3 regions of the Alcaligenes sp. LTN-3 genome follow, and region 3 is predicted to be linked to each of the others. Evidence: predicted binding sites of a transcription regulator. Region 3 holds the regulator's gene; each other region holds the start of a gene.
The links. Region 3 encodes HrcA, which represses chaperone genes, less so after heat shock. Its sites were predicted from a motif close to TTAGCACTCNNNNNNNNNGAGTGCTAA; they were not measured.
Positions count from the first base shown of each region.

Region 1: a site for HrcA is predicted at 1,111-1,137, ahead of rpoH (RNA polymerase sigma factor RpoH). Genes of this name have one in related genera too.
Region 2: a site for HrcA is predicted at 3,272-3,298, ahead of AC6I6N_RS17945 (co-chaperone GroES). Genes of this name have one in related genera too.

Region 1 covers NZ_JCAPDN010000003.1:488,787-495,376, forward strand. Annotated here, with positions in the region: gene fghA (S-formylglutathione hydrolase) at 41-934, shown strand; gene rpoH (RNA polymerase sigma factor RpoH) at 1,221-2,117, shown strand; gene AC6I6N_RS15170 (TonB-dependent copper receptor) at 2,369-4,420, opposite strand; gene AC6I6N_RS15175 (DUF2946 family protein) at 4,519-4,956, opposite strand; gene AC6I6N_RS15180 (cation:proton antiporter) at 5,240-6,590, shown strand, end outside.
Region 2 covers NZ_JCAPDN010000004.1:331,291-337,880, reverse strand. Annotated here, with positions in the region: gene AC6I6N_RS17960 (GGDEF domain-containing protein) at 1-661, shown strand, start outside; gene iaaH (indoleacetamide hydrolase) at 785-2,212, shown strand; gene AC6I6N_RS17950 (DUF1697 domain-containing protein) at 2,639-3,199, shown strand; gene AC6I6N_RS17945 (co-chaperone GroES) at 3,360-3,647, shown strand; gene groL (chaperonin GroEL) at 3,682-5,328, shown strand; gene AC6I6N_RS17935 (diacylglycerol kinase) at 5,483-5,866, shown strand; gene pyrF (orotidine-5'-phosphate decarboxylase) at 5,872-6,590, shown strand, end outside.
Region 3 covers NZ_JCAPDN010000001.1:1,589,827-1,596,416, reverse strand. Annotated here, with positions in the region: gene recN (DNA repair protein RecN) at 95-1,741, opposite strand; gene AC6I6N_RS07465 (NAD kinase) at 1,748-2,647, opposite strand; gene hrcA (heat-inducible transcriptional repressor HrcA) at 2,775-3,788, shown strand; gene hemH (ferrochelatase) at 3,852-4,937, shown strand; gene grpE (nucleotide exchange factor GrpE) at 5,054-5,644, shown strand; gene dnaK (molecular chaperone DnaK) at 5,833-6,590, shown strand, end outside.

The DNA of each region.
Region 1 (6,590 bases), on a different contig from region 3:
GGCTTTGGGCCGGATCTGCAATTGAGAACAAGAGGGGGCTATGACTCAGACACTGGAACTGCTCAACGAACACCGCTGTTTTGATGGCTGGCAGCGTTATTACCAACACGCTTCGCAGACGATTGGTTTGCCCATGCGGTTTTCTGTGTATATGCCGCCACAACTACAGGCTGGTGCTCAGAAAGAGGCCGCCAGCCTGGCAGAGGCCATCGGGCAAGGCCGTGTGCCTGTGCTGTTTTTCCTGGCAGGGCTGACTTGCACAGAGGAAACTTTCATGATCAAGGCCGGTGCCCAGCGTTACGCTGCCGAGCACGGCATCATGCTGGTCACTCCCGATACCAGCCCGCGTGGCGCCGGCGTGGACGGGGAAAATGATGGCTGGGATCTGGGCACGGGTGCTGGTTTCTATCTGGATGCCACTGAACCGGGCTGGAACAAGCATTACCGCATGGAAAGCTATGTGACCCAGGAGCTGTTTGATTTGGTCACCACCATCCTGCCCGGTGATGCCAGCCGTGTGGGTATTTTTGGTCATTCCATGGGGGGGCATGGTGCCTTGACGCTGGCGTTGCGTCATCCTGGCAAGTACCGCTCCGTCTCGGCCTTTGCGCCTATTGCTGCGCCGACCCGTTGCCCCTGGGGTGAAAAAGCCTTTGGTGCCTACTTGGGTCAGGACCGTCAGGCCTGGGAACAGCACGACGCCAGCGCCTTGATGGCCAAGACCAGCACGCCGTATCCTGCCGGAATTTTGGTGGATCAGGGTTTGAGCGACGGTTTTCTGGCCGAACAACTGTATCCGGACGTATTCGAGCAGGCGTGCGAGCAGGCCAAACAGCCTTTGACCCTGCGCCGTCACGACGGCTATGACCACGGCTACTACTTCATCTCGACCTTCATTCAGGACCATCTGAATTTCCACGCCGAGCGACTGTGATCGTTGGATAAACAAGGTCGTACTTTGTTATTTTCAGGTGGGCATTAAGGCGTTACTCTCAGGCAGCCACGGTTTTTTGCCTGTTTGTGGCGTTCTGCCCACCGATTGACCGCCGTTTCCCCTCAAGTAGTGAACTTTTTCTTGCTGCGACGCTCTTATTCCTGTACTCGAAATTTTTAGCACTCCAGACCATCGAGTGCTAAACTCAATGATTGTTGAAATACGTTTTTGGCGGTTTGAGGGCCTTGTTGAGTGCTCTCGCCGGCTGACCTTTGAAGGATTTTCCATGACACAACAAGCGAACGCTTTGGCCCTGGCGTCTGGTAATGAACTCGTCGCCGCCGTGTCTAATCCAGGCGCACTGGGGACGATCGAAGCGTATATTTCTGCTGTTAACCGTCTGCCCATGCTCAGCGCCGAACGCGAAACCGAGCTGGGTCAGCGCCTGCGCGACCAGGATGACCTGGATGCTGCGCGCGAACTGATTTTGTCGCACCTGCGTCTGGTGGTGTCCATTGCCCGCCAGTACCTGGGTTACGGCTTGCCGCATGCCGACCTGATTCAGGAAGGGAACGTGGGCCTGATGAAGGCCGTCAAACGCTTTGACCCAGAACGCGGTGTGCGCCTGGTGTCGTTTGCCGTGCATTGGATCAAGGCCGAGATTCATGAATACGTCGTGCGCAACTGGCGCATGGTGAAAGTGGCTACCACCAAGGCCCAACGCAAACTGTTTTTCAATCTGCGCCGCATGCGTCCGGACGGACAAACGCTGGATACGGCTCAGGTAGACGCGATTGCGCGTGAACTCGATGTACGTCCACAGGACGTCAGCGAGATGGAAGTGCGTCTGTCCGGTCACGATATGGCTCTGGAAGCCCCGACTAATGACGACGATGACCATTTCGCGCCTATTTCTTACCTGTCCGACGAAGGGCAGGAGGAACCCTCGCGTGTGCTGGAACGTCGTGCTCAGGACATGCTGGAAGGCAGCGGCCTGGAAGAAGCGATCGACACGCTGGACGAGCGTTCGCAGCGCATTGTGCGCGCCCGCTGGTTGCAGGACGATGGTGGCGCGACCTTGCACGATCTGGCTGCCGAATTCGGCGTGTCGGCAGAGCGCATCCGTCAGATCGAAGTGGCTGCATTCAAGAAGTTGCGTGTCGCTTTGGCGGCAGCAGTTTAAGTCGTTTTAAAGAGTTACAAATTTCCAGGGAAACCGGCAGAACTTAAGCTGATCTTCGCGGACTAAACAATACATTTGCTGATTTTTGCCACCTATGCAATTCGGCATTTGCACATCCGCTTCGGCTTCTCCTCTTCCCCTCCCTTTTGAAGCGGATGTTTACGGGACACCAGCTAGGTGTCCCTTTTTTTTGCCCTGGTTTTTCAGCCTTTTTGCCTGCCGAGTCCATCTGACCTAGCAGGCAAAAACGATCAGAAGGTCAAAGCAGCGCGTAGCCAGACGGTGCGACCAGGGTCATTAAAGCGGCTTGCTGCCCCAAAACCAAACCCACTGTTCCCGGCCAGATTCAGGTGTTCGCCATAGGTCTTGTCGAACACATTATCCACACCGGCTGTCACAGACAGATTGCGGTTGATTTTGTAGCCGCCGTACAGCGACAAGGTGCTGAAACCGCCGGTAGGCCCAAAGTCGTAACCCACCACATTCCCTTGTCCCTGCGAATAGCGATTTTGCTTGGCCACAATGCGCCAGACACCGCCTGCGGACCAAGGACCTTGCACATAATCCGCTGTCAGACGCAGATCCAGCGGGGGCATTTGTGGCAGAGCGCGGCCATCAGTGCTATTTCGGCCCCAGGCATAGGCCAGGCTGCCGCCCAAGGTCCAGTTGGGCGTCGCTTTCCAGTCCGCACCCAATTCACCGCCCATGATGCGGGCCTTGACGTTGCGGGCCTGGGTTTTCTTGCCCATCATGCCGCCGGGCAGGTAGTCGAACAAGATGTAGTCTTGAATCTGGCCGATATAGGCAGAAGCCCAGGCCCATACCGTTTCATCCTTGTACTGCGCGCCAAAATCCAGCTGCGTGGTCTTTTCAGGTTGAATCCCCAGGAAGGCACTGGGGCTGCCTTGCGGACCGCTGGCCGGGGAAATCAGTTCCCAATAATCCGGCATGCGCTGCACATGACCAATACCGGCGTACAGGCTCAAAGGCAGGGAATCCAGATCATGCTCGATACGCAAGAAGGCACTGGGCAGGGTTTCCCGACGGCGCTCGTTGGCTCCGGGGTTGGGTTTGCTCATCATGCCACTGCCCAGGCTGGGGCGCAGATCGCGGGCGCTGGCCCAATCCAGACGCGCACCACCAATCAAACGGCTGGCGTCATTCAGATCCCAACGGGCCTCGGTGAAGATGCCGATATTGTCGAACTCGGCATCTTTTACCCAATCCTGATCACGGTAGTCCTGCATCCCCATTGCGCTGCGTTTGCGATGGCGGCTGCGCATGGCATCCGCGCCGGTGGTGAGCGTCAGGTCGTCGCTCAAGGCCCAGTCCATGCTGAAGCGGCCGCCCCAGGTCAGGCGGTCCACATTGGAAGCCATAGGCATGGACATACCGCCGCTGGGCTTGAAGGGGCGCAGCTCGTAGTTATCCATCACGTGATCGGCGTAGTTGTAATACAACTGGGCCTGCACATTTCGCAGCACGCCTTCATGCATGTCTTTCTGGAAGCGCAGACCCAAGGTTTCGCGCTTGAATTTGGTGCCGTCCATGCCACGACCGGCATAGCGGGCATAGCCGTCACCCGTGCCTGCGCTTAACTCCAGCAAGGTATCGGCATCCGGTGTCAGGCCAATGGCGACGTCTGTATTCCATTTTTTCCAGCGCGAAGGCACACGCTCACCATCCCCGTCCTTGTAGTCTTGCGCGCGATCCTGATTGGCGGTCAGGCGGGCATAGTAAGAGGCATTGCCAGCGGCAAAGTCCACATTGCCTGCGTGACGACCAGCCGAGCCGCCCAGGATGCTGGCGTCCAGCGTGGCATCGCTTTCGGTAAAGCCAGGCGCTTTGCGCTCGAAACGTACCGTCCCGGCAGACGCGCCTGGCCCCCAGCGCACGCTTTGTGGGCCTTTGATGATGGTCAGCTCATCAAAGGATTGGGGCGAAATGTAGGAGGTGGGCGCATCCATGCGCGACGGGCAGGCACCAGGCATGGAGCTGCCATTGGTCAGCACGTTCAGGCGCGAGCCAAACATGCCACGCAGCACCGGGTCGCCGTTGCTACCGCCATTACGGATGGCGGCAAAGCCAGGGATGGTTTTCAAGTAGTCTGTGCCGTCGCTGGCGGGCAGGGGCAGGCGCGGCAGTTTGGGATTGGTGCTGAACTGCAAAGGAGATTCAGGAGCCACCCCGGTCACCACAATGGGGCTGAGTTGTTCAATAACGGTGGATTGGGCCAGGGCAATAGAGGGCACACAGGCCAGAACACCGGCGCTGATCAGGCCGGGGTTTACTAATTTCTTCATGACTAAATTCCGAAGAGCAGCCGTCGCCCAGCGGCAAACCCGCTTGGGCAATAGCAGCAAAAGAGAAAAGGCGCAGCGGCAGAGCCGAACGCGGGAAATCAGGCAGGAAGAAGAAAGGGTGGGGCTCGTTGTCCCACCGGCGGGCCACGAATAAAGGCCTGTGCCAGGGCGGGATTAAGCGGGGGAAGCAGGAAGGGCCGGAAGTGGCCCAGGCTCAAGGGTGTGGCGACAGCCACAGGCGCGGGCGTCAACGCGGCTTGCAGCATGACGCAGAACGGACAGGTGGCGCTGGTAGTAGCCTCGTCCGAGTGGTCAGCGGTGTCCTCGCCCAACAAGGCTGCCCAGTGCTGCACCATTTCAGGGGGCAGGCTTTGTCCTGAAGGCAAACAGAAGGCCAGGGCATAGCCCTGATCGTTTTGCGTGGGCATGTAGCCCGCAGGCACGATTCCGCGCAGCACCACAGCCAGCAACAACAAGCACAGGCCCAGACGATGGGGCCAGCGAGTCGCAGCAGGAAAGGGACGCGGAAAATTCATGATGCGAAAGTATAACCAGTTATGTCAAAGGCGAATTTGCGTTGGCGCAGATTCCGGCTCGCTGTCGTATCTTTGTGTAGATGTGGCTCTGGGTGCGGGGCCAGAGGCCAAAAAACGTAAATTTTGCGAGAAAAAGATAGTTCGGTGGCTGTGATGCGGGGAAAAGGCGCTATTCTGCCTTATGCGGAAAGCGGGGGGATTTTCCGTGTCGATCTGGCCTGTCCACGCCTGAATGCGTAGGTACATGCCGGTAGACTCAATGCCGATGACAAAGGATGTCGCGATGCAGATTGGGCAGTTTGTGTTTGGGTTGGCAGGCCTGTTGGGGCTGGTTGCCTTTATGCCGCCTTTGGCGGGACGCTTGCGACTGCCGTACTCCGTACTCTTGGCTCTGATCGGCTTTGCGCTGGGCATCCTGTTGCATCTGCATGCCTGGGCACCCAAGATGGTGTCGGACTTTCTGAGCACCCTGCAAGCCTTCGACATCTCCTCCGAGACATTCCTCTACGCCTTCCTGCCTATCTTGCTGTTCGAGACTTCGCTGGCCATGAACCTGCGTAGGTTGCTCGATGATATAGGCGCCATCTTGATGATGGCCATTGTGGCCGTGGTGGTCTGTACCTTTGCCGTGGGTTATGCCCTGAACGTGGCCTCTTCCTATGGGCTGGTGGTCTGTTTGATGCTGGGCGCCATTGTGGCCACCACAGACCCAGTCGCTGTGGTGGGTATCTTCCGTGAAGTGGGTGCGCCTAAACGTCTGTCCACGCTGGTCGAGGGCGAGGCCCTGTTCAATGACGCAGCCTCGATTGCCTTGTACTCGGTGCTGCTGGCGGTGTTGACCGGCGGTGGCGAATTAAGTGGCAGCACCGTGCTGGGCAGTTTCCTGTTCAGCTTCTTGGGCGGTGGTGTTGCGGGTTTCCTGATGGGGCGTCTGGCCAGTGGCCTGTTCGTGCTGTTACGAGGCTGGCCCGCAGCGGAAGTGACGCTGACCATTGCCTTGGCATATCTGGCCTTTTTTGTGTCCGAGCACTATCTGGGTGTATCTGGTGTGGTTGCCACGGTCATCTCCGGTTTGGTGGTGGGCTCCACAGGCCGCACCCGCATGTCGCCCGCGACTTTCGAACTCTTGAGCAGCTCCTGGTCCCAGATGGGCTTTCTGGCCAATTCCTTGATCTTCTTGTTTGCTGCCATGTTGATTCCGCGCCTGATGGCTGAAATCACCTGGATGCAGATCGGCCTGGTCGCCTTGCTGTTTGTGGTGACCTTGCTGGCACGGGCTGTCATGGTGTTTGCCGTGTTGCCCTTGCTGGGGCGCACCCGCTTTGGGACCCGAGTCAGTCGTCCCTATCGGGTGGTGATTCTGTGGGGTGGGCTGCGTGGTGCTGTCTCCTTGGCGTTGGCCTTGGCCGTCACCGAGCAACACGCTATCCCGCATGATGTGCGCCAGTTCATCGGCGTGGCCACGACGGGCTTTGTGTTGCTGACTTTGTTTGTGAACGGGATCAGTCTGCGGCCTTTGATTCGTCGTTTGGGTCTGAACCAACTGACTCCTCTGGAGCGCCATTTGCGCGATCAGGCGGTGAGTCTGGCCCTGGAAGAGCTGCGCGACAAGACCGAGGAACTGGGTCGGCAAG
Region 2 (6,590 bases), on a different contig from region 3:
CTACGCTTTTTTTCGTGCGTTGGCGCTGACCACGCTGATCCCGCGTGAAATCCAGCCCGATCTGACCCAATCCGGTTTTTGGCTCTTGATGCTGGCTGCCAATATGTTCATCAGCATTTGGATCGCACTGGCCATCTTGACCAGCACAGCAATGTCGATTGTGCAGACACTAGACCATGAGCGCAGCCAAGATCCTTTGACCCGTTTATTGAACCGCCGCGCGTTTTTCGAGCAGGTTAAAAAACGGCTGGAGCGATATGGGCATACCGGCTGGGCGGTCATCATCTGCGATCTGGACCACTTCAAGATCGTCAATGACACCTGGGGCCATGCGGCAGGCGACCGGGCCTTGAAGGAGTTCGGAGCTTTACTGGCCCGTACAGTGCGACAGGATGATTTGGCAGCCCGCTTCGGGGGAGAGGAATTTGTCTTGCTGATACGCAGTACCAGTTTGCACACCGCCGTACTGGTTGCCGAACGTTTGCGCAGCAGTGCGATGAATCTGCATATCCCCGCCACGGCGCACACACTGACGGCCAGTTTCGGGGTAGTGCAACTAAACAGCAATGGCGACATCAATCAGGCTATTGAACAAGCAGACCGGCTTTTGTATGAGGCCAAGCATGCTGGCCGCAACAAGGTCATTTGGAAGGCTTCCTGAGCGATCCCTGCGGCTTGCTGATACCCTTACTGTCTCTCTTTTTCAAGACAGCCCTATTAGAGGCTGATTGATCGAACTATTACAGTAAAAACCGGAAGCGTTCACGCTTTCCCAGGAGACCCCATGTCCCTTACCGAACGTAGTGCCAGTGAACTGCTGACAGGCCTGGAAAACAGCCTGTTCAGCGCCCGCGAGATTGCCGATGAACTGCTCAAACAGTCACAAGAAATGGCCCACTTGGGCGGCCTGGCGCATTTGAACTCAGAACTGTTTTACCAGCAGGCAGATCAGTCCGACACACGCCGCGCCCGTGGCCAAGCCTTGGCGCTGGATGGTGTGCCTTTGGTACTGAAAGACAATCTGAACACCACGGACATGCCTACCACATCCAGCACCGGTGCGCTGCAAGGCCGCGTGCCACTGAAAGATGCGGATGTCGTCGCACAATTGCGTAAAGCCGGTGCTGTGCTGCCCGCCAAGTCCGTGATGCACGAGCTGGCTTTTGGCATTACGACCAATAACGCCACCACCGGCCCCAGCCGCAACCCGTATGACCCGAACCGTATTCCCGGTGGTTCTTCCGGCGGCACCGCAACGGTGGTGGCAGCCCGTCAATTCCCGGCTGGTTTGGGCACGGATACAGGCGCATCGGTACGCCTGCCTGCCGCGCTTTGTGGTCTGTACGGTTTCCGTCCTACGGTGGGCCGTTATTCGGGCCAGGGCATTGTGCCTTTGTCCCCTACCCGCGATACGGCAGGCCCCATGGCCCGCAGTCTGGCTGACATCAGTTTGCTCGATAGCCTGCTCTGCCAGAAAACCCCTTCCATCCTGACCACTCCCTCCTTGAAGGAACTGCGCCTGGGTGTGCCCCGTGACAGCTTCTGGAAAGAGATGGATGCCGGTGTAGCCGACGTCACCCTGGCCTTTCTGGATGATTTGCAAAAAGCCGGTGTCACGCTGGTCAATGTCGATCTGTCCCCGGTTCTGAAGATCAATGCTCGCGTTGGCATGCCGATTGTGCTGTACGAGACCTTGCAGCATCTGCCTTTGTATCTGGCCGAGAACAAGTACGGCATCGGTCTGGACGAGCTAATTGCCGGCATCCATAGCCCCGATGTGAAAGAGATTTTCGATGCCATTACCGGCGACTACACCATCAGCCAGGAAGCTTACGAAGAGGCGCTGCATGTAGACCGCCCGCTGATGCAACAAGCTTATGCAGACCTGCTGCGCCAGTCCAATGTGAGTGGCTTGATCTTCCCGACCAGCCCGCTGACCGCCTGCCCGATTGGCGATGATGAAACCACCATGATGAACGGCAAGGCGGTACCTACGTTCAACACCTATATCTCGCGCACCGATGTGGGCTCAAACCTGGGCGCACCAGGCATCTCCCTGCCTATCGGCCTGTCGGGCGGTTTGCCCGTGGGGATGTTGATTGAAGCGGGCATCGGTGCCGATGATCAGTTGCTGGCTCTGTGCCGGGCGATTGATCCTTTGCTGCCAGCGACACCTGCGCCGGATTTGAGCAAACGTCCTACCGTCGCTTAATCCGTCATCAGCGCTCCAAGGATGAGTAAATGCCCCAATAAAGGCACCTTCAGCTTAAGAATACAGGCCAGCTTCGTCAGGAAGTCTGGCCTGTTTTCTTTTCGACCAGTATCCATCTCAGGGACTCCCCCCTTTCCTTGCCTCAATCACAGCCAAGCGGATACAAGCCATGCCATACCTATTTCAGTTGAAAGCAGCGGTCTTGAAACGCTAAACTAAATACTGTGTTTTCATACAGACACCATCACTTGCTACTGGCTATAAATAGCAACTCTGACCTCTCTACCCACTCTCTCCCCTGACGCCTGGGCCAAGCTGCTCACAGTTCATTCATTGCCCCTCTGCCCCACCTGCCTGCAAGCAAGCACGCTCTCTGTTAAGAACATATCCCTTGATCAAACCTGGTTCCGATATAAAAAAAGACCAATGAACACACAGATTCTTTTATTACGCGGCGTCATGCCTACCGGCAAAAACAAAGTGCTGATGGCACCGCTGCGGGCGGCTCTGGAAGCGGCTGGTTTGCGGGATGTCAGAACCTATATTCAAAGCGGCAATGCCATTGTGTCTACGGAGCTGGAACAGCCAGAGCTGGAGCAACTGGTTCATCACGCCATCAAGGAAAACCTGGGCGGAGACATTCAGGTCATCGCCCGAACACCGGCTTACTTCATGCAAGTCATGGAGAACAATCCTTTCAAGCACCAGAACCCCAGCCAGCTTTATTTCACTCTGCTGCGCTCGCCGGCAGACAAAACCCTGCTGCAAGCCTTCCAAGCCCTGGAGCATACCCCGGATCAGGTCCGCGTCATTGATGACATCGCCTATATCGTGTGCGCAAGCCGGTATCGAGACCTGAAAGCCAACAATAATTTCATCGAGAAAAAGCTCAAGGTCGTTGCTACTACACGCAACTTCAACACGATGAGCAAGCTGATTGCCTTGAGTACGGGTACTGATGGCGTCTCCCCCGCTAACATCCAGTAAATTCACGCCCCAGGACAAATATGTAACAACCCGACCCTGGTGCTCTTGAAATTAGGAAAGTCGTCCCTATAATTAGCACTCGAAGGGGTTGAGTGCTAAAGCACCTCGCCCCCCAAAATCGGACCAACAACTAAAGTCATCTTTAAACAGGAGTTTCTCCATGGCACTGCGTCCTTTGAACGATCGAGTGATCGTCAAGCGTCTGGACAACGAACGCACCACCGCTTCCGGTATCGTTATCCCCGAGAGCGCGACTGAAAAGCCCGATCAAGGCGAAATCCTGGCCGTTGGCCCCGGTAAGAAAACCGAGGACGGCAAGGTTCTGGCGCTGGATCTGAAGGTCGGCGACAAAGTTCTGTTTGGCAAGTATTCCGGCCAGGCCGTCAAGATCGACGGTGAAGAGCTGCTGGTGATCCGCGAAGAAGAAATCTTCGCCGTGATCGAATAAGTACCGCCAACGAAAATTCAATAGGATTCAAACCATGACCGCAAAACAAGTTTACTTCGGCGACGACGCACGTACCCGCATCGTGCGCGGCGTTAACGTTCTGGCCAATGCTGTTAAGACCACCATGGGCCCTAAAGGCCGTAACGTGGTTCTGGACCGCTCCTTTGGCGCCCCTACCGTCACTAAAGACGGTGTGTCCGTTGCCAAAGAAATCGAACTGAAAGACAAGTTCGAGAACATCGGTGCTCAACTGGTTAAAGAAGTTGCCTCCAAGACTTCCGACAACGCCGGTGACGGTACCACGACCGCTACGGTGCTGGCTCAAGCCATCGTTGAAGAAGGCCTGAAGTTTGTTGCCGCCGGCATCAACCCAATGGACCTCAAGCGCGGTATCGACAAGGCTGTGGTCGTCGTTGTTGACGAACTGCGCAAGCTGTCCCGTCCTTGCACCACCAGCAAAGAAATCGCTCAAGTCGGTTCCATCTCGGCCAACAGCGACCACTCCATCGGTGAGATCATCGCCAATGCCATGGACAAAGTTGGTAAAGAAGGCGTGATCACCGTTGAAGACGGCAAATCGCTGGAAAACGAACTGGACGTGGTTGAAGGTATGCAGTTTGACCGCGGCTACCTGTCCCCTTACTTCATCAACAACTCCGAAAAGCAAGTTGCTGTTCTGGAAGATCCATTTGTGCTGATTTTCGACAAGAAAATCTCCAACATCCGTGATCTGCTGCCCGTACTGGAGCAAGTTGCCAAGACCAGCCGTCCTTTGCTGATCGTTGCTGAAGACGTGGAAGGCGAAGCTCTGGCTACTCTGGTTGTGAACAACATCCGCGGCATCCTGAAGACCACCGCTGTTAAAGCTCCTGGCTTTGGCGACCGTCGTAAAGCCATGCTGGAAGACATCGCTATCCTGACTGGCGGTACCGTGATCTCCGAAGAAACCGGTATGTCTCTGGAAAAAGCGACTCTGGACGATCTGGGTCAGGCCAAGCGCATTGAAGTGGCCAAAGAAAACACCACGATCATCGACGGCGCTGGCAACGGCACCGACATCGAAGCTCGCGTGAAACAAATCCGCGTTCAGATCGAAGAGTCCACTTCCGACTACGACCGTGAAAAACTGCAAGAGCGCGTGGCCAAGCTGGCTGGCGGTGTTGCCGTGATTCGTGTTGGCGCTGCCACCGAAGTCGAAATGAAAGAGAAGAAAGCTCGCGTTGAAGACGCCCTGCACGCTACTCGCGCAGCCGTCGAAGAAGGTATCGTTCCTGGCGGTGGCGTTGCACTGATTCGTGCTCGCGCAGCGGTTGCCCAACTGAAAGGCGACAACACCGACCAAGACGCCGGTATCAAACTGATCCTGCGTGCGATCGAATCTCCTTTGCGTACCATCGTCTCCAACGCCGGCGAAGAAGCCAGCGTGGTTGTGAACCAAGTGGCCAGCGGCACCGGCACCTACGGTTACAACGCGGCTACTGGCGAGTACGGCGACCTGGTCGAGCAAGGTGTTCTGGACCCAACCAAAGTTACCCGCACTGCTCTGCAAAACGCAGCTTCGATCGCCAGCCTGTTGCTGACAACCGAAGTGGCCGTGTCGGAAATCGTGGAAGACAAACCTGCTCCAGCCATGCCTGACATGGGTGGTATGGGCGGCATGGGTGGTATGGGCGGCTTCTAAGCCACACATCAGCACCCCGATCCGGGCGGAAATTGATCACTTCTGCCCTGATCGCCACGCTTTTAGTACAAAAACCGGATGGATTTTTCCATCCGGTTTTTTTTCGTCCAAGCAAACCCCTATAATCAGGGCACTTCAATCTGCTGTTTCCTTCATGTCAGACTCTCCATTCAAAAGCAAAGGTGGTTTGGGCCGCCTGTTCAATGCCTTGCGCTACTCCAGCCAGGGTCTGGCCGCAGCCCTGCGCCATGAGGCTGCCTTTCGCCAGGAACTGGCCTTGGCTGTCATCCTGACGCCACTGGCATTCTGGCTGGGGCAAACCCCGGCGGAAATTCTGGTCTTGCTGGGCGCACTGGTCTTTGTGCTGGTGGTGGAGCTGCTGAACTCGGCCCTGGAGGCCCTGGCCGATACGATTACCCTGGAGCACCACCCCTTGATCGGGCGGGCCAAGGATCTGGCCAGTGCTGCCGTGCTGCTGTCCCTTATTTTTGCTGGTGCCGTCTGGCTCAGCTTTTTGTATAGCCGTTTACTTTCCTGATTCCCATGACATTCATAGAAAAACTGAACCGTGCCTGGACGGACAACCAATCCATGTTGATGGTGGGTCTGGACCCAGACCCTGCCCGCTTGCCTTTGGAATTGGCCAGCAAACCCGGCGCGATTTATGAGTTCTGCAAAGCGATTGTGGACGTCACCGCCGACTACACCTGTGGCATCAAACCCCAGATCGCCTACTTTGCCGCTCAGGGTGCCGAGGATCAGTTGCAAGATCTGTGCGACTACATTCGCAGTCGCTACCCTCATCTGCCCATCGTGCTCGATGCCAAGCGTGGGGACGTGGGGTCGACCGCCGAACAATACGCACGCGAAGCCTTTGAGCGCTATCGCGCTGATGCCGTCACCGTCAGCCCCTACATGGGCTTTGACTCGGTAGAGCCCTACCTGGAGCACAAGGACAAAGGCGTGATCGTGTTGTGCCGCACTTCCAACCCCGGCGGCTCAGACCTGCAATTCATGGAAATGGCTGACGGTACCCCGCTGTACTTGCACGTGGCCAGCCTGGTGGCAGAAAAGTGGAATACGAATGGTCAATGTGCTTTGGTCGTGGGCGCCACCTTCCCCGACGAAATCGGCAAGGTGCGTGCCCGTATTGGCGATATGCCTTTGCTGGTGCCCGGCATTGGTGCCCAGGGTGGCGATGTGGACGCAACCGTTGCTGCTGGTATGGACTCCCAAGGTAACGGCATGATGATCAACTCGTC
Region 3 (6,590 bases):
AGTCAGATTCAGGCCATAGGGCATCACAGCCGGACATGAAAAAACCACCAGTTGCTGCGGCGCTGGTGGTTTGGTTTGCGTTTCAAAAGCAGCTTTACTGTCGCGCCAGCATTTCCCGTGCATGTTCACGCGTGGTTTGCGTAATTTTCAGACCACCCAGCATACGGGCAATCTCATCTACCCGTTCATCTTGTGTCAAGGGGCGGATCGAGGAAAAAGTCTGGCCTTGTTCGGTCGTTTTCTCGACTTTCAGATGATGGTTCCCACAGGCAGCCACCTGGGGCAGGTGGGTCACGCACAGAACCTGATGGCGTGCGCCCAGCTCTTGCAGTAGACGTCCTACCACTTCGGCCACTGCGCCACCCACACCGGTATCGACTTCATCAAAAATCAAGGTAGGTACACGAGCCGCTTGACTGGCGATCACAGACAGCGCCAGGGAGATTCGAGCCAACTCACCTCCAGAGGCCACTTTGGCCAGTGGACGCGGTGTGACGCCTTCGTGACCTGCAACCAGGAACTCCACGTGCTCGACACCATGGACTTGAGGTTCGCAGGCGGTCAGGGCGACCTCGAAACGGCCGCCTTGCATGGCCATGGACTGCATGGCCTGGCTGACTTGTTTGCCAAGCTGCACACTGGTTTTGCGTCTTGCCGCACTAAGCTTGCCGCTAAGCTCCTGATACTGCTTCTGCGCGTGCTGGGCCTTGGCTTGCAAGGCCTCCAAATCAAAAGATTGCTGTAACTGTGCGAGCTGCTCCTGCCAGGAGTCCAGCAGACTGGGTAATTCCTCGGGCTCCACTTTCAGTTTGCGCGCGGCACTGAAAATGGCTGACACCCGCTCCTCTGCTTGAGCCAGGCGCTCGGGGTCCAGCTCCATATCGCTTAAGTAGCTGTTCAGATCCGAAGCCGCTTCGGTGACGGCAATTTGTGCCGACTCCAGCGCATCCACAATCGCTTGCAGGCCAGGGTCATGGCGCAATAGGGCACTCATTTCGTGGCTGGCCTTGCCCAGCAGTTGCTGTACCGAGGTTTCCTCGCCATCCAGAGCGGTCAGGGCCAGCGCACTGCCATCAATCAGGGCTTGAGCATGAGACAGACGGGTGTGTTCTTGTTGTAGCTGGTCCCATTCCCCAGCGCGCAGATTCAGGCTGGAGAGCTCATTGATCTGCCATTCCAGGCGCTCTTGCTCGCGCTTGCCTTGTTCCGCACTTTGGCTGGCTTGTTCGACGGCTTTGCGCGCCTGACTCAATTGCTGCCAGGATTGTGCCACTTGACGCGCCAGTGGCAAATGGCCGCCTTGGCTATCGAGCAGATCGTACTGACTTTGAGGATTCATCAGGCTTTGATGTGCGTGCTGGCCGTGAATATCCACCAGCAATTCGCCCAGCTCACGCAACTGGGTCAAGGTTGCTGCGCTGCCGTTGATGTAGCTGCGGTTGCGCCCTTGCAGGTCAATCAGACGACGCAAGATCAACTCGTCCGAAACATCGAAGTCACGCTCGCTCAGCCAGCGCTGAATGTCTTGTTCGCAATCGAAGTGTGCGCTGACTTCAGTGCGTGTGCAGCCTTCGCGTATGGCTTTGGCATCGCCGCGTGCTCCCAGAACCAGGGAGAGCGCGTCAATCAGGATGGATTTGCCAGCGCCGGTCTCCCCGGAAAAGACCGTGAAGCCGGTGTCGAAATCAATCGTGGCTTGATCCACGATGACAAAGTCTCGAACGTGCAGGGTACGGAGCATAGAGGTTTATTCGTTTTCGTCGTTAGGCAAAGGGATGTGATTCCAGCCCAGTTTTTGGCGCAGAGTGGAAAAAAAGCTGTAGCCCTTGGGATGGATAAAGCGAATGGTGTCCTGGGAGCGACGCACATCAATGCGGTCTCCCTGCTGACAGTCGGACCAGGTTTGCATGTCAAAGTGCACACTGCCACCTGATTCCACCCGGCCCAGTGCCGTAATGGTCAAGTTCAAGGTACCTGTGTCGGGTAGCACGATGGGCCGGTTAGACAGGGTTTGCGGCGCGACAGGCACCAGCAAAAAGGCTTTCAGGGACGGGTGCAGCAAGGGGCCGCTGGCGGCCAAAGCATAGGCGGTCGAGCCGGTGGGAGTGGAGATGATCAGGCCGTCCGAGCGCTGGCGATACATGAATACACCATCCAGTTCTACGCGCAGCTCGATCATGCCGCCACGGCCAGCGCGGTTGATGACCACATCGTTCAGGGCCACGCCTGAATACAGCACTTGTCCGTCGCGCACGACGCGGCCTTCCAGCATGGAGCGCTCTTCAACGTCATACTCGCCTTTGAGAACGCTCAGCAAGGCGTCGTTGGCGTCATTCAAGGGAATATCGGTAATAAAGCCCAGGCGACCATGGTTGATTCCGATCAGGGGGACTTTACTGTGGGCTAATTCGCGAGCCGCGCCTATCATGGTGCCGTCGCCGCCCATCACGATAGCCAGATCGGCGTGTTCGCCAATTTGGGCATAATCGCCGATGGGAAATTCGGTAATACCGGCATTCTGGGCGGTTGTGGCCTCAAGCAATACCGAGCAACCAGTGCTGACCAGGGTATTGGCCAGCGATCGGATGGGCGCATCCAAGCCGGAGTCCTGGTATCTGCCAACAATGGCAACCGTTTTGAAATGCATGGGGCGAAAACCTTAAGATTAATGAAATAATGGCGATCAGTGGATTATAGAGTTGCCACTCTAGGCTTGGCTGTAAGATTCTCCCCTTTATCATGCAGTGCTGGTGTTTTTAAGTGACGTACGCGACATGGATGACAGAGCAAATGCCTTGTTGAAGGTGCTGATCGAGCGTTACATCGCCGATGGTCAGCCGGTAGGGTCTCGTACCTTATCGACCGTTTTTGATTTTTCTCCGGCCACCATTCGAAATGTGATGGCCGAGTTGGAAGGCTTGGGACTGATTCACAGCCCGCACACCTCGGCGGGGCGTATTCCCACGCCCAAGGGTTACCGCTTGTTTGTGGATCGTCTATTAGCGGCAGAGCGTTTCGAGCGGCCTGATGCTCGCAACCTTAGCCAGTATCTGCCTTTTGATGAACCCAACCGGGCGGTCAGTTCCGCCGCTGCCTTGCTGTCGAATCTGTCGCAGTTTGCTGGCGTGGTGCTGGCACCGAAAAAAGCGCAGACCTTCCGGCAGATTGAGTTTATTCGCCTGTCCGACAAGCGGGTGTTGCTGATTATCGTCACACCAGATGGCGATGTGCAAAACCGTATCCTGTTTGTGCCGCGTGATTACCTGGAGCAGGAGCTGGTCGAGGCCAGCAACTTTTTCAATCAGCATTTCTCTGGCCTGTCTTTTGAGTCGGTCAAGCTGGCCTTGTCGCAGGAGCTTAGCTCTTTGCAGGCGGACATTTCGCGCCTGATGCAGCAAGCGGTGGATGTAGGCAGCCATCAGCCTGACAGTGAGGAGGCCGTGGTGATCGCTGGCGAGAGCAAGTTGTTAAATGTCTCGGAAATGGTGGCGGACATGGATCGTTTGCGCCGTCTGTTTTCCCTGTTCGAGAAAAAAACCGATCTGTTGCATCTGCTGGATGTGTCCAGCCAGGCTGAAGGGGTGCAGATTTATATCGGCGGAGACTCCCAGCTCCTGCCGCTGGATGATGTCTCTGTGATTACCGCCCCGTATGGAGTGGACGGCAAAGTCGTGGGTACGCTGGGTGTGATCGGGCCATCGCGGATGGCGTATGATCGTGTGATTCCGATCGTGGACATTACGGCTCGGCTATTGTCCAATGCCCTGAGCCATCACTCGGCCAGTTAATGGATAGATCTTCAACCTGTTGGCAGGCGGAAGGTTTGCTGGCTGTCTAAGGTATTAATCATCATGCCCAAGTTGTTTGCTTCTCCTTATTTGCCCGAAGAGCAGGACGCCGATATGTTCAATGACCAGGCTCCGGTACGCCAGGCTGGGCCGGTCGGTATCTTGCTGGTCAATCTGGGTACGCCGGATCAGCCCGATGCGGCATCCATTCGCCGTTATCTGGGCGAGTTTCTGTCTGATCCTCGGGTAATTGAAATCCCGCAGCCGGTCTGGCAGATTATTTTGCGCCTATTCATTTTGCCCCGCCGTCCCAGCAAGCTGGCGCCGCGTTACAAAGACATCTGGTTGCCGCAGGGCGCCCCCTTGCTGGTCTATAGCCAGGCCCAGGCCGATGGTTTACAAAAGTTGTTGCACTCGCAGGGCCACGATGTGAAGGTGGAACTGGGGATGCGTTATGGCAACCCGTCCATTGCCAGCGGACTGGATAAATTGAAAGCTGCAGGTTGCGAGCGGATTTTGAGTTTGCCCCTCTATCCACAATATGCAGCCAGCACGACCGCGACAGCGGTCGATTGTGTCGCGGCGCATCTGGGCAAACAGCGCAATCAGCCAGAGCTGCGTTTTCTCAAGCGCTATCACACGCACCCGGATTACATTGGTTCCTTGGCAGCGCTGATTCGTCGTTATTGGGATGAACATGGCAAGCCAGAGCGCTTGTTATTGAGTTTTCACGGTTTGCCACGCCGCTGCGTGGAACTGGGTGACCCTTATTATCGCGATTGCCGTGAAACGGCCAATGCCTTGCGTGCGGCGCTCGATGAGCCTGCTGTAGAAGTCCACATGGCTTTTCAAAGTCGCTTTGGTGCGCAGCGCTGGCTGGAGCCGTACACCGAGCCTACCTTGCGTGAGTGGGGTAAGCAGGGGGTAGGACGTGTCGATGCCGTTTGCCCCGGTTTCTTGGCAGATTGCCTGGAAACCCTGGAGGAGATTCAGGTGGAGTGTCGCGACGCCTTTTTGGAAGAGGGCGGTCGCGAGTTCCATTACATTCCTTGCCTGAATGACGACCCGCAATGGATCGAAGGTCTGGGACGGCTGGCTGTGCAGCATTTGGGAGGCTGGTTGCCCAGCCGTCTGGTGTCAGCCCAGTAGTGGCCAGGGAAGGTTTAAACGGGCCGAGCGAGCAAAATACGAAAGCAGGTCTTGAACTGGGGGCAGATGCCCCCATTTTTATGCGATCAACGAATTCTGTAGTGGAGAAAAATCGAATGGCTACACACGCCGATCCCAATAAGCCTCTGGACGGGGAAGTGACGGAAAACACGCCTGAGCAGGCGCAAACGGGCACCGTCGAGCAAGACCAGCCAGAGATTTTGGCCCAGCAGCCTGAAGAGTGTTCGGCTGATCTGGCGACCGAATTGGCCCAGGCCCAGGAGAAAGTGTCGCAGTATTACGACCAGTTGCTGCGTGCCAAAGCTGAAGTGGAAAACATCCGTCGTCGTGCGGATGATGATGTTGCTAAAGCCCGTAAGTTCGGCACCGAGTCCTTTGCCGAAAGCCTGATTCCGGTGCGTGATAGCCTGGAAGCAGCCCTGGCCCAGGGCGAGCAAAGCCCTGAAACCTGGAAAGAAGGGGTGGAGACGACCTTGCGTCAACTGAACAAGGCTTTTGAACGCAATAGCTTGAAAGAAGTGGCCCCACAAGCTGGCGACAAGTTTGATCCGCATCTGCATCAGGCTATCTCGGCCGTGCCTTCGGAGTTTGAAGAGGGCGCAGTCGCCCAACTGCTGCAAAAGGGTTACACCATTTCGGATCGCGTGTTGCGTCCCGCCTTGGTGATGGTGTCAGCTCCCAAGTAATCAGAGCTTGCCTGACTGTGCCAGCAGGCTTTCCGGGCTAAACCCACTTTCAAGCTTCTTTTCCGGGTTTCTGGCAGGCACAGTGAAAAAAATAGGGCTGTTGCTCTTGAAATGCGTACACAGTTCCCCATATGCATTTCATCAAATAATTTGCTTTCGCAATCAATCTTTTAGTCAGGTAAAAAATCATGGGCAAAATCATTGGTATTGACCTTGGAACCACCAATAGCTGTGTATCGGTGTTGGACGGCGACCAGGTTCGTATTATCGAAAATGCCGAAGGTGGTCGTACGACCCCTTCCATCGTGGCTTACATGCAGGATGGTGAAATCCTGGTTGGCGCTCCTGCCAAACGTCAGGCTGTGACCAACCCTGCCAACACCATTTTCGCGGTCAAGCGTTTGATCGGTCGTAAGTTCACTGAAAAGGCTGTTCAGACAGATATTGAACACGTGCCTTACACCATTGTTGCCGCTGATAACGGTGACGCATGGGTAGAAGCACAGGGCAAGAAGATGGCACCTCAGCAAGTGTCTGCCGACATCTTGCGCAAAATGAAGAAAACTGCCGAAGACTACCTGGGCGAAGAAGTAACCGAGGCCGTGATTACCGTGCCTGCTTACTTTAACGACAGCCAGCGTCAGGCAACCAAGGACGCAGGCCGCATTGCCGGTCTGGATGTCAAACGCATCATCAACGAGCCAACCGCAGCGGCTTTGGCTTTCGGCCTGGACAAGGCTGAAAAGGGTGATCGCAAGATTGCGGTGTATGACTTGGGTGGCGGTACGTTTGACGTGTCCATCATCGAAATCGCCGACATCGACGGTGAAAAGCAGTTTGAAGTGCTCTCCACCAACGGCGACACCTTCCTGGGTGGCGAGGACTTTGACAAGCGCATCATCGACTACATCATCGACGAGTTCAAGAAAGAAAGCGGCGTTGATCT